3 regions of the Pantoea phytobeneficialis genome follow, and region 2 is predicted to be linked to each of the others. Evidence: predicted binding sites of a transcription regulator. Region 2 holds the regulator's gene; each other region holds the start of a gene.
What was found. The regulator ArgR, encoded in region 2, controls arginine synthesis, uptake and breakdown. The targets are predictions, from matches to a motif close to ANTGAATAAAAATACANT.
Positions count from the first base shown of each region.

Region 1 (4,192 bases), 1.0 Mb from region 2:
GGTTTGCGTCGGATGCTGGTTAGCCCCGTCTCCGGCGTTGAGAATCGGCACGCCGCCGGAAAACTCGGTAGCGAGACGGGCCGCGCCTTCCTGCGGATGGCGCATCACAATGGCATCGACATAGGTACCAATCACCGAAATGGTATCGGCGAGGGTTTCCCCTTTCTTACCGAGCGAGGTGTTGCTGCCGTCGGCAAAACCGACGACCGAGGCACCAAGGCGATGCATGGCGGTTTCAAACGACAGACGGGTACGCGTTGAGGCTTCAAAGAAGCAGCTGGCGATGACGTTGTGTTTCAGCAATTCCGGCTGCGGGTGTGCCTTGAGCTGCGCGGCGGTATGCAGTACCAGCTCCAGCTCAGCGCGGCTGAGATCGTTAATTGAAATAATGTGCTTACGATATAGCGGGTTGGCCATAGCTCTCTCCTCTGCGCTGCCGGATAACGGACAAAAAAAAGCCCCTGCTTAAGGGGCTTGATTTGCGATCGATTGATGACGGAAAGAAACAGGTGCGCCGCCAGCTTTCTGGCGTAATTGAGCGTCAAATTGTGCGCTGCGCTGTTGCATGCTTCCTCCCGGCAAATTGTGGCGCATTATACGCATTCACTGCTTTGCATCAAGCAAAAATCACACGCGAGGTAATCGTTTGCTCCCGCCTGAGTCAGGGCTGGCCGAGCGTTGCCACCATCACGGCTTTAATGGTGTGCATGCGGTTTTCTGCCTGGTCAAACACAATGCTGTGTGCCGATTCAAACACCTCGTTGCTGACTTCCATACCGTCGTTCAGGCCATACTGCTCAGCCATCTGACGTCCCAGCGTGGTTTGGTCATCATGGAACGCTGGCAGGCAGTGCAGGAACTTCACCTGCGGATTGCCGGTCAACGCCAGCATCGCGCTGTTTACCTGATACGGGCGCAGCAGCGCGATACGATCAGACCACACGGATTTGTCTTCTCCCATCGAGACCCACACGTCAGTGTAGATGAAATCGGCACCCTGCACGCCGGTGGCGATATCTTCGGTCAGCGTGATTTTGCCACCGGTTTTTTGCGCTGCGATGCGGCATTGTTCCACCAGTTGTTCTTCTGGCCAGCAGCCTTTCGGTGCCACCAGACGCAGGTCCAGCCCGACCATCGCAGCTGCTTCCAGCATGCTGTTGCCCATGTTATTGCGCGCATCGCCAACGTACACCAGCGTCATCTGGTTCAGCGATTTTTGTGGCAGATGTTCCTGCATCGTCAACAGATCCGCCAGCAACTGAGTTGGATGGAATTCGGTGGTCAGACCGTTCCAGACCGGCACCCCGGCATGTTCCGCCAGGGTTTCCACCAACGCCTGACCATAACCACGATATTGAATACCGTCATACATACGTCCGAGCACGCGCGCAGTGTCTTTCATCGACTCTTTATGGCCGATCTGGCTGCCGCTTGGGCCGAGGTAAGTCACGTTAGCACCCTGATCGTAAGCGGCAACTTCGAAAGAGCAACGGGTACGAGTCGAGTCTTTTTCGAAGATGAGCGCGATGTTTTTGCCTTTCAGGTACTGCGTTTCGCTGGCGTTTTTCTTTGCGTGTTTTAATTCACCGGCCAGTCTTAACAGGTAATCAATTTCTGCTGGGGTGAAGTCCAGCAATCTCAGGAAATGGCGTTGGTTCAGCTGACTCATACAGCGCTCCATGTGGGGATCATAAATGAATTAAAATTCAATCTAACCGTATGAATATGCATTTTCAACCCCGGCGTTAAGAAACTTTCTGTTTTGAGTAGTGGCGCGCGAGGCAGTGTGGGAAAATAATTGCATTCATTGCCGAACATTTTGAGGATATCCCCATGGCATACGAAGCATTGCTGGAAGAACAACGCGAAGAGACGCGGTTGATCATTGATGAATTACTGGAAGATGGCAGCGATCCTGATGCCCTCTACACCATCGAGCACCATCTTTCCTGCAACAATTTTGACTCGCTGGAAAAAGCGGCGGTAGATGCCTTCAAGCTGGGTTATGAGGTGACTGAACCGGAAGAGCTGGAGCTGGAAGATGGCAGCACGGTGATGTGTGTCGACATCCTGAGCGAAGCCGCGCTGAAACCCGAGCTGATTGATGCGCAGGTTGAGCAACTGGTGAATCTGGCGGGCAAATACAACGTAGATTACGACGGTTGGGGCACCTACTTCGAAGACCCGGACGCGGAAGACGAAGATGATGACGGCGACTTCATTGATGATGAAGACGACGGTGTACGTCACTAAAAATGAACGGGCAGCCGCGTTGCTGCCCGTATTTTTTCCCCGCAGATAAAGACATTCATGAATTACGCCCCGCTATTAGAACCTATCCATCAGTTTCTGCATTGCCGCACACCACAGGCGTGGATTGATGAAGCACGCAAGCCGGAAAACCTGACGTTGCTACTCACCGATCATATGGTTTGTGAGTTAAAAGCCGCGCAAACCGCCGTCTGGTTGATTCGTAAATATGTGGCTGACAAGCCGAGTGGTGACGCTATTCTGGCGTGGCTGAAGCCCTACGAAGATTTTATTTTTGGCGAAGATCACGACAGCAACTTTATCAACGCCCACAAAAATCTGACCAAAAGCATCATCGTGCGTAATGAGTTGCCGTGGGCGGATGATCTGGTGGAAAAGATGGTGCTGCTGATTAAAGAAGAGCTGCACCATTTTTATCAGGTCTGGGAAATTATGCAGGCGCGCGGTCTGCCGTATCGCAAGATTACCGCCAGTCGTTACGCCAAAGGGTTGCTGCGTGAGGTCACGACTCATGAGCCAGATACCCTGGTAGATAAGCTGATTTGCGGTGCTTATATCGAGGCGCGTTCTTGTGAACGTTTCGCCAGCCTGGCACCGTATCTGGATGAGCAACTGGAGAAGTTTTATATCTCGCTGCTGCGTTCCGAAGCGCGTCATTACCAGGATTACCTGACGCTGGCGGCGCAGATTTCGCCGAAAGATATTGCGCCACGCGTGCGCGCGATTGGTGAGGCGGAAGGGCGCTTAATCAGCGAACCGGATATCGAGCTGCGTTTTCACAGCGGTGTGCCAACCTTATAAAATCCGCGCGATAAATCGCGCCGCTACAACCCGCGCGATAAATCGCGCCGCTACGACCCGCATGATAAATCGCGCCGCTACGGGACGGAATGATTACAGGGTACGCAGCATACGCACTTCACAATCCACATGCCCGGTGCAGCCCATCGCGGTATCAATCAGGGTAAAACCCAGCGATTCATACAACTTAATGGCGCGCGTCAGGCTGGCGGTGGTTTCCAGATAGCAACGACGGAAACCTTGCTGGCGTGCATAATCCATCGCGCGTAGTGCCAGATCGCGGGCCAGGCCAAAACCACGCGCTTCCGGCAGAAAGTACATCTTCTGTAATTCACAAATATCCGGCGCGCTACACGCCAGGGGTGCCACACCGCCGCCACCCAGCACTTTGCCCTGATGCTCGACAATCCAGTAAGCGCTGTTCGCCTCGCTGTACAATTCAAACAGCCGGTCCAGATTGGGATCAGACACGGTATAGCCTTTGTCAGCAGTCAGGCCGAACTCGGCAGAGACGTCGCGAATGACCCGAGCAATCAGCGGATTATCGGCTGCGGTAATGGGACGTACCTGAAGATCCAGCGGGGTGACAGTGGTCATTAGCATCTCATCCGATAGAAAAAAGCCGGGCAGTGCCCGGCTTCGGTTAAGCAGTTGGCCTGAAGCGATTACAATGCCGCAATCACGCCCTGCTGTTCAATCAGTTTTGCTTTTGATTGTTCCAGCTCAGCTGCACGTTCGCGCTCTTTCGCTACCACCGCTTCCGGTGCACGGGCAACAAAACCTTCGTTCGCCAGTTTGGTCTGGATCTTCTCGATTTCAACATCCAGCTTGGTCAGCTCTTTCGCCAGACGATCCAGCTCCGCTTCTTTGTTCACCAGATCCGCCATCGGAATCAGCAGTTCAGCGCCTTCAACGATCTTGGTCACCGATACCGGGCCTTTCTCGCCCGCAGGCAGGATGGTGAGGCTTTCCAGGCGTGCCAGACGCGACAGGAAGTTACGGTTCTCTTCCACGCGACGCAGCGCCGCCGGTGAGCAATCACGCAGCAACACATCCAGCGGTTTGCTCAGGGCGATGTTCATCTCGGCGCGGATATTACGTACCGCGACGATAGCCTGCT
Region 1 covers NZ_CP024636.1:612,474-616,665, forward strand. The annotation lists gene pyrB (aspartate carbamoyltransferase) at 1-417, opposite strand, end outside; gene argF (ornithine carbamoyltransferase) at 662-1,669, opposite strand; gene rraB (ribonuclease E inhibitor RraB) at 1,834-2,253, shown strand; gene miaE (tRNA isopentenyl-2-thiomethyl-A-37 hydroxylase MiaE) at 2,311-3,072, shown strand; gene CTZ24_RS02755 (GNAT family N-acetyltransferase) at 3,166-3,669, opposite strand; gene CTZ24_RS02760 (valine--tRNA ligase) at 3,738-4,192, opposite strand, start outside.
Region 1: argF (ornithine carbamoyltransferase) is a predicted target of ArgR. The motif match lies at 1,694-1,711, and genes of this name have one in related genera.

Region 2 (4,192 bases):
ATGCAGATCTCTCCGCCTATCACCGTCAGCTGCGATCCACTGCTGACCAGGTGATCTCGACGCGTAGCGATGATAAACGACGTGTCTATTTTGAGCAGTTGTTACGCGAGCTGGATGTCTATCAGGAGAAACTCCAGCACTACGCGGCACCGAGCAGCGTAACGGAGCCGGTAAAACGTTTAGCCAGCATGCTGAGTAAGTATCAGAACACATTGATTCAAATCTGAAACCAGCCACCGCGTGATGCGGTGGCTCACTCTCACAAAACCCACCGGTAATGCCATCTATACTTTCCTGACGGGATGCAAACTGTCAGGGGGAAGGAGGGCATCCACACCCCGCAGCAACACAAACATATCAACGCAGGCTACCCGGTTTAATGGGCAGTGGTACAGAAAAGAGAGTCGTCATGATGAGAATCGAACGTTTTGATTTCGATGAAATCGTCGATCAGGCGCACTTCTTCCGCCAGTTCAGTGACCGTTTTGCGCTGGCGGATCTGGCGATTACTGATTTGGACGATCTCTGGGAAGTGGTGACAGGCGAGCAACTGCCGTTACCGCTGGAGATTGAGTTTATTCACTTAGGATCAGGACAGAAGCGTCGCTATGGGGCGTTGATTTTGCTGTTTGATGAAGCAGAAGAGGAGCTGGATGGCCAGCTCCGCTTTAATGTGAAGTAACGCAAAAAGGGCCCCGGCGAGCGGGGCCAAAGGGTTCGTCAAGCAGTTGACGAGGAATTACTTATACAGTTCAGCAGTGATGTGATAGTTGTCGCCGGTGCGGGCTTCAATCACTTTATAGGCGCTGGCACCCTGTTCATCGGCTTTTTGCGACAGCTGAGCACGATAATCCATTGGTGCACCGGCAGTACCACTGATGGTCACTGTCCCCGCAGGCTGCATATTCTGAGCCTGTTCCGCCGTGACCAGTTGTGCCGCAGAGGCACCGAAGGTCAACAGTGAGAGCAGGCTAGCGGTTGCGATGGTTGCTTTGATTTTCATTGTTCGTCTCCTCATTACAATCAACAACCTGCGGTGGTAAGTGGGTAGCGGGTCGTCGATTCATATCCAGGCGCCGTTTGGGCGCCGGATAATCATTTATCGATTATTTGTACAGTTCAGCAGTGACGTGGTAGGTGTCATTCTGATTGTTTTCAATGATGCGATAGTGGCTGGCACCCTGAGCATCGGCTTTGGCAGAAAGTTCCTGACGGATGTTGTTCTGGTCGCCATCACGGCCACTCACGCTGATGGTTTGGTTCAGCGGTTGAAGATTCATGGTGTCTGCCTGCTCATTGGTAATCAGGCTTGCTGCGCTGGCACCGAAAGAAAGAACGGAAGCCAGGCTCAGCACTGCGATAGATAATTTAGTTTTCATGATTCACTCTCCTGAATTTGGGTCAGCAACCTGAGCGCAATCGCGTCTCAAATGGGTTGCCTTTCACATTGCGTCTTGTTTCGGCGAACTTATTTATAAAGTTCAGCAGTCGCGTGGTAGGTGTTGTCATTACGCGCTTCGATCACGCGATAAGCTTTAGCACCTTGCTGGTCTGCTTTTTCGCTCAGTTGCTGATGGATATCCATCGGCGAACCAGCCGTGCCGCTGACACTGATGGTGCCGGCCGGTTGCAGATTCATTGCCTGATCAGCATTAATAGAATCTGCGGCGAAAGCGCCAAATGACAGGGCAGATAGAATGCTCATGGTTGCGATAGTAGTTTTAACTTTCATGATTATTTCCTCGTCTTCTGTTTTTTCTCTTTTTGTTTGGTGTGATTTGCATCACGAAAAGAAGTATAGATCTAATCACTCATGAAATTAATATTCTGCTAATAATGTTTGGTTGTTATTCTTTGTCCTTATGACAACTTTTAATAACTGAGTGTTATAAAAACCGCCTGGTTTCTGCACAACACCTGTTAATTACATGTAAAAACAATGACCTATGTTATTTTATCTTTCTGTGCGAAATAATACGGTTGATCCAGCTGGCTGATACGCTGCGAGTGGGGTATATAGCTGATGTTGTTGTGTAAAGCAGTGTAAAATAGCGCTAAAGGTTAAGCAGGATAAAAGGTCCTACCAATTATTATCGGGCGTGAGAACGGACGAGAATATACTTAATGTATTGTTTCTTGAGGATTTTTCTTCAAGCGTGACGGCGGGTAAAGGGAATGGCCGAGTTGTTACCGGCAGGTAATCTGCCGGTAGCGGGCAGGGTTTTATAGCTCTTGTTCGAATAACATCAGCACAGCGTCATGGAGCTGCTTCACGGTAAAAGCACGCGCGGGGGTAATAAAGATAGTGTCATCACCGGCGATGGTGCCGAGAATGCCTTCGGCTTTACCCAGCGAATCCAGCAAACGGGCGATGAGCTGTGCGGCGCCGGGGCTGGTGTGAATCACCACCAGAGCATCGTTGTAGTCGATATCCAGCACTAAATTTTTCAGCGGGCTGGTCGTGGTCGGCACACCCAGTTCGGCTGGCAGGCAGTAAACCATCTCCATTTTTGCGTTGCGCGTGCGCACCGCGCCAAACTTAGTAAGCATACGAGAAACTTTTGACTGATTGATGTTCTCGAAGCCGTCTTCCTGTAACGCCTGCACAATTTCACCCTGAGAGCTGAATTTCTCTTCTTTCAAGAGGGCTTTGAACGCCTTAACCAGGTCGTCTTGTTTAGATGGGTTTCGCATAGGTTACCAATAAAAAGAGGGATGCGTTGGGCAACAAGCCCATGCAGATAAATGATTATGCATTTAAATGAATTTTTATGCAATAAACAGGTGAGGGGTTCGCCGGGATAACCTGCGAGGGCGGCGATCATAACAGAGATTTACCGCTACGCCAAAATCGCGGCGTGGCGCGCAAAAGCGAAGGTTGCAATGTTGTTATATTATTGAAGTGGTAACAACAAAATGACTGATCATTGCCGACCCCTGTCTTCTGGCTGCGACCTATGATCATTCAGGCGACTTCTGAAGTGTGGATGTCTCGGGAGCCGTATTGCGGCGTCAGTGTTAATAGCGCGACGGGTATTGTCGCTATCGCCTGAGAAGTTGATTAAACTCGTAACCCGATGGAAACCCGGCAGATCTCTGCCCCACCTTAATAAGGAGTCCAGGATGAAAGTTGCCGTTCTCGGTGCCGCTGGTGGTATTGGCCAGGCGCTAGCACTGTTGCTTAAGACCCAATTACCCGCAGGTTCAGCCCTTTCGCTTTATGACATCGCCCCGGTTACGCCGGGTGTGGCTGTGGATCTCAGCCATATTCCTACCGCAGTGAAAGTTGAGGGTTTTAGTGGTGAAGATGCCACACCCGCACTGAAGGGAGCCGATGTGGTGCTGATTTCCGCCGGAGTGGCACGTAAACCCGGCATGGACCGCGCCGACCTCTTTAACGTTAACGCAGGCATTGTTCGTAACCTGATTGAGCAGGTGGCGAGCACCGCACCCAAGGCCTTGATTGGCGTGATCACTAACCCGGTTAACACCACGGTGGCGATTGCGGCAGAGGTGCTTAAGAAAGCGGGTGTGTATGATAAAAACCGGCTGTTTGGCGTAACTACACTGGATATTATCCGCGGCAACACCTTTGTTGCGGCGTTAAAAGGCAAGCAACCCGGCGAGATCGACGTACCCGTGGTCGGGGGGCATTCTGGCGTCACTATTCTGCCGCTGCTGTCGCAGGTCAAAGGCGTTAGCTTTAGTGAGCAGGAAGTGTTGGATCTCACCAAACGTATCCAAAACGCCGGTACGGAAGTGGTGGAAGCCAAAGCCGGTGGCGGCTCAGCGACCCTGTCAATGGGTCAGGCTGCGGCACGTTTCGGTCTGTCGCTGGTACGCGCCATGCAAGGGGAAGCGAACGTGGTCGAATGTGCTTATGTGGAAGGGGATGGCGAATACGCGCGTTTCTTCTCGCAGCCACTGTTGTTGGGCAAAACCGGTATCGTGGAGCGCCGTCCACTCGGACCGCTCAGCGCCTTTGAGCAACAGGCGTTAACCGGCATGCTGGATACGCTGAAGAAAGATATCGCTCAGGGCGAAGAGTTTGTGAAATAAACTGACCAGGTGCGCATCCACTGCGCACCTCATTTTTACAACCCACCCGACTTATAATTCCGTGCCGCAGGTGTGCCATTGCTGGCCGGGCTTTTCTTGCCCAGGGTTTCCATACGAACCTGGAAAGGCGGGA
Region 2 covers NZ_CP024636.1:3,906,343-3,910,534, reverse strand. The annotation lists gene aaeB (p-hydroxybenzoic acid efflux pump subunit AaeB) at 1-227, shown strand, start outside; gene CTZ24_RS18090 (barstar family protein) at 413-682, shown strand; gene yhcN (peroxide/acid stress response protein YhcN) at 740-1,003, opposite strand; gene CTZ24_RS18080 (YdgH/BhsA/McbA-like domain containing protein) at 1,107-1,379, opposite strand; gene yhcN (peroxide/acid stress response protein YhcN) at 1,469-1,732, opposite strand; gene argR (transcriptional regulator ArgR) at 2,224-2,694, opposite strand; gene mdh (malate dehydrogenase) at 3,124-4,059, shown strand; gene mscM (miniconductance mechanosensitive channel MscM) at 4,095-4,192, opposite strand, start outside.

Region 3 (4,192 bases), 290 kb from region 2:
CACCACGTATGACATCTCCTGGCCCAGCTGCTCACGCCATTTGAAGCTGTCGCGATCCAGCACCAGCTGCTCAACGGCACGCAGCGCGTTAACCATAATGGTGCCGCCCGGGGTTTCATAGCAACCACGAGATTTGATGCCGACCAGACGGTTTTCCACGATGTCGATACGACCTACGCCGTGTTTCGCACCCAGCGCGTTCAGTTTTTCCAGACAGGCGAACGGACTCAGCTTCTCGCCGTTAACGCCAACCACGCGACCTTTTTCCACAGTCACGGTGACGTTTTCCGCCTGATCCGGTGCTTCCAGCGGGTCAACGGTCCACACCCAGCAATCTTTGTTCGGTGCGTTCCACGGGCTTTCCAGCACGCCACCTTCGGTGGAGATGTGCCAGGCGTTTTCATCACGGCTGTAGATTTTTTCCAGCGACGCGGTGGTCGGGATGTTGCGCTCTTTCAGGTAGTCGAGCAGCGCTTCACGCGAACGCAGGTTCCATTCACGCCACGGCGCCACCACTTTCAGCTGTGGTGCCAGTGCGGTGTAGGTGGTTTCGAAACGTACCTGGTCGTTACCTTTACCGGTTGCGCCGTGGCACAGGGCATCGGCACCCACTTTCAGCGCCAGCTCAACCTGCGCTTTGGCGATAATCGGACGCGCCATTGAGGTACCCAGCAGGTAGGTGCCTTCGTACAGCGCACCGGTTTGCAGCACCGGGTAAACGTACTCGCTGATGAACTCTTCGCGCAGGTCAACCACATGACATTCAGAGGCACCGGATTGCAGCGCTTTCTTCTCAACGCCTTCCAGATCTGCCGGGTCCTGACCGATATTCGCCACGAACGCGACCACTTCACAGCCGCCGTAGTTCTCTTTCAGCCATGGAATGATGGCAGACGTATCAAGGCCACCGGAGTAAGCCAGAACAATTTTTTTGATGCCTTGCGTTTGCATTTCGTAATCCTTGAATCAGTATCGTTAAGCGAGAATCCGGGTGCCAATCGACACGCCGTTGAAAAGAGTTGGCAGCTGTTCAGCATGACGCCAGCTGGCAATATCCACCGGGCGACCCAGAGTACGTGCCGCGTCCAGCGCTGCGTTAACTTTAACAATCATGCCATCGGTAATAATGCCCTGGGCGATCAGCTGTTCCGCTTTCGCGGCCGTCATCTCTGCGATGCGTTGACCTTTGCCATCGAGAATGCCGCTGACATCAGACAACAGTACCAGATCCGCACCAATGGTGGCCGCCAGCGCAGTCGCCGCCTGGTCAGCGTTGACGTTCATCAGATCGCCACCATCAGTGATCCCGATGGAACTGATCACCGGCATATAACCCGCGCCCAGCAACGTGTTGATCAATGCCGGGTTGCCCGGTGTGGCGTTACCGACGTGGCCCAATTCTTCATCAAACTGCGCCACATTTACCAGACCCGCATCACCCAGGCACAGGCCCACCGCGTTGATGCCATACTTCTTCGCCCAAGCGAGCAACGTTTTGTTCGCCGTACCCGCCAGAGCACCGGTAATAATGTCAATCTGATCGGCTGGCGTCACGCGCAAACCGTTCTTCTTTTTCACCGGCAGCGCGAGCTTCTTCATCAGCTCATCCACCAGGCAGCCGCCGCCGTGCACAATGATCAGCGGACGCTGATACTCGTTACGATACGCCAACAGCGCATCGAACAGGCGAGCCAGCGCTTCTTCGCTATCCAGCAGGACGCCACCCAGTTTAATAATCAGAGGATTGGTCATGGTTTACTTACTCGCCCGTTAAATCAGAGACAGTGTTTCGGGGAAGCCGAAACGAATATTCAGACACTGCACCGCCTGCGAAGAAGCACCTTTCAACAGGTTATCTTCTGCGGCAACCACAATCAGGTGCTCACCCTGCACGGCAAAACCGATATCACAGAATGGCAGGCCAACCACACCTTTCAACGCAGGCACACCTTTCTTATACAGACGCACCAGCGGTTTGTCGTGGTAGGCGTTATGGAAAGCTTCTGCCACGTCCTGTTCGCTGACGCCCGGTTTCAGGCGGCAGGTGACGGTAGCAAGAATGCCACGCGGGAAGTTGCCCAGATGCGGCGTAAAGATCACCGGCGTACCGAGATGGGCAACAATTTCCGGATGGTGGCGATGATTGAAGATGCCATAAGGTTGCAGGCTGACTTCACAGAAACTGGTAGTGACGCTGGCTTTACGCCCGGCACCGCTGACGCCGCTGGTCGCGTTAATCACCGGCCACTGGTCTTGATTCAGCAGGCCCGCTTCCACCAGCGGTTTCAACGCCAGTTGAGAGGCGGTCGGGTAGCATCCCGGTACCGCCACCAGCTGGGCTTCTTTGATTTTTTCGTGCTGCCATTCCGCCAGGCCGTAAACCGCTTTGTCCAGCCAGTCGCCGTGTTGATGGGTGAAACCGTAATATTGATTGTAGAAAGCACCGTCGTTAACACGGAACGCACCGGAGAGATCAAATACCACGCAACCGGCTTTCAGGAATTCCGGCGCCAGATCGTGACTGACTTCATGTGCGGTGGCGAGGAACACCACATCGACTTTATCCGCCCACTCAGCGGCATCGCTCAGCGGCTGCAATGGCAGGTCGACAATACCTTTCAACTGCGGATGCAGGTCTGAAAGTAACTTTCCGGCATCCGGGCTTTGCGCTGAAACCGCTAAAGCGGTTATGTTCATATGCGGATGGCGATTCAGGTAGGTGGCAAGCTCTACGCCAGCGTAACCACTGGCACCAACGATCAGCGTATTCAACATCAGGCTGTATACCTTATTACAGTCACACGTTCCGGGTCGCGGCCTTGCCCCGTTGCCCACGATGCCGTTTGCACAGATTTACTGTTCACATGCAGACGACGTTAATGTATTTTTATTCACTATTAATGCATGAATATTGATACATCCTAACCCAAGGACCGTCAACAGTGAAGACAAAATTACCACCTTTTATCGAACTCTACCGCCAGCTGATTGCCACACCATCAATCAGCGCCACCGACGCCGCGCTCGATCAGAGCAATGAAACTTTAATCAATTTGCTGGCGGGCTGGTTTCGCGATCTTGGCTTCGATACTGAAGTGCAACCTGTACCGGGTACACGGCATAAATTTAACCTGCTGGCGCGCACGGGTTCCGGCGCGGGTGGTTTATTATTAGCAGGCCATACCGACACGGTTCCGTTCGATGATGGCCGCTGGACGCGCGATCCCTTTACCCTGACTGAGCATGACAACAAGCTTTACGGTTTAGGCACGGCAGATATGAAAGGCTTCTTCGCCTTTATTCTGGATGCGCTGCGTGACGTAGACGTGACCAAACTGAGCAAACCGCTCTACATTCTTGCCACCGCCGACGAAGAGACGACGATGGCAGGTGCGAAGTACTTCGCTGAATCCACCCAACTGAGCCCGGACTGCGCCATCATCGGCGAACCGACTTCGCTGAAACCGGTACGCGCGCACAAAGGCCATCTCTCCAATGTGATTCGTATTCAGGGACAATCGGGCCACTCCAGCGATCCCTCACGCGGCGTGAACGCCATTGAGCTGATGCATGAATCCATCACCCAATTGATGCAGCTGCGTAATACGTTGAAAAGCCGTTACAACCATGACGGTTTTGCCATTCCGTACCCGACCATGAACTTTGGCCATATTCACGGCGGCGATGCCGCTAACCGTATTTGCGCCTGCTGCGAACTGCATATGGATATTCGACCGTTACCGGGGTTAACCCTGAGTGATCTGGATGGTCTGCTGAATGAAGCGCTGGCTCCGGTGAGTGAGCGTTGGCCGGGTCGTTTGACCGTCGGTGAACTGCATCCGCCGATTCCGGGTTACGAGTGCCCGGTCGACCATGAACTGGTGAAAGTGGTGGAAAAACTGCTGGGTACGCCGACCGAAGTGGTGAACTACTGCACCGAAGCACCGTTTATTCAGCAACTTTGCCCAACGCTGGTGTTAGGCCCCGGTTCTATCAATCAGGCCCATCAGCCTGATGAATTTATTGATACCGCATTTATTAAGCCAACCCATGCGCTCATCACGCAGGTTGTCCATCATTTTTGTCACTGATGGACAATCGATGGGGCATTTCACTGTTTAATCAGCAAAATGCCCCGTCAATGTTCGGGATTTGATAATAAGAATAACTTATCTCGCTTCGCTCTGGTTAA
Region 3 covers NZ_CP024636.1:4,192,841-4,197,032, forward strand. The annotation lists gene CTZ24_RS19525 (argininosuccinate synthase) at 1-951, opposite strand, end outside; gene argB (acetylglutamate kinase) at 976-1,752, opposite strand; gene argC (N-acetyl-gamma-glutamyl-phosphate reductase) at 1,771-2,775, opposite strand; gene argE (acetylornithine deacetylase) at 2,943-4,091, shown strand.
Region 3: argC (N-acetyl-gamma-glutamyl-phosphate reductase) is a predicted target of ArgR. The motif match lies at 2,879-2,896, and genes of this name have one in related genera.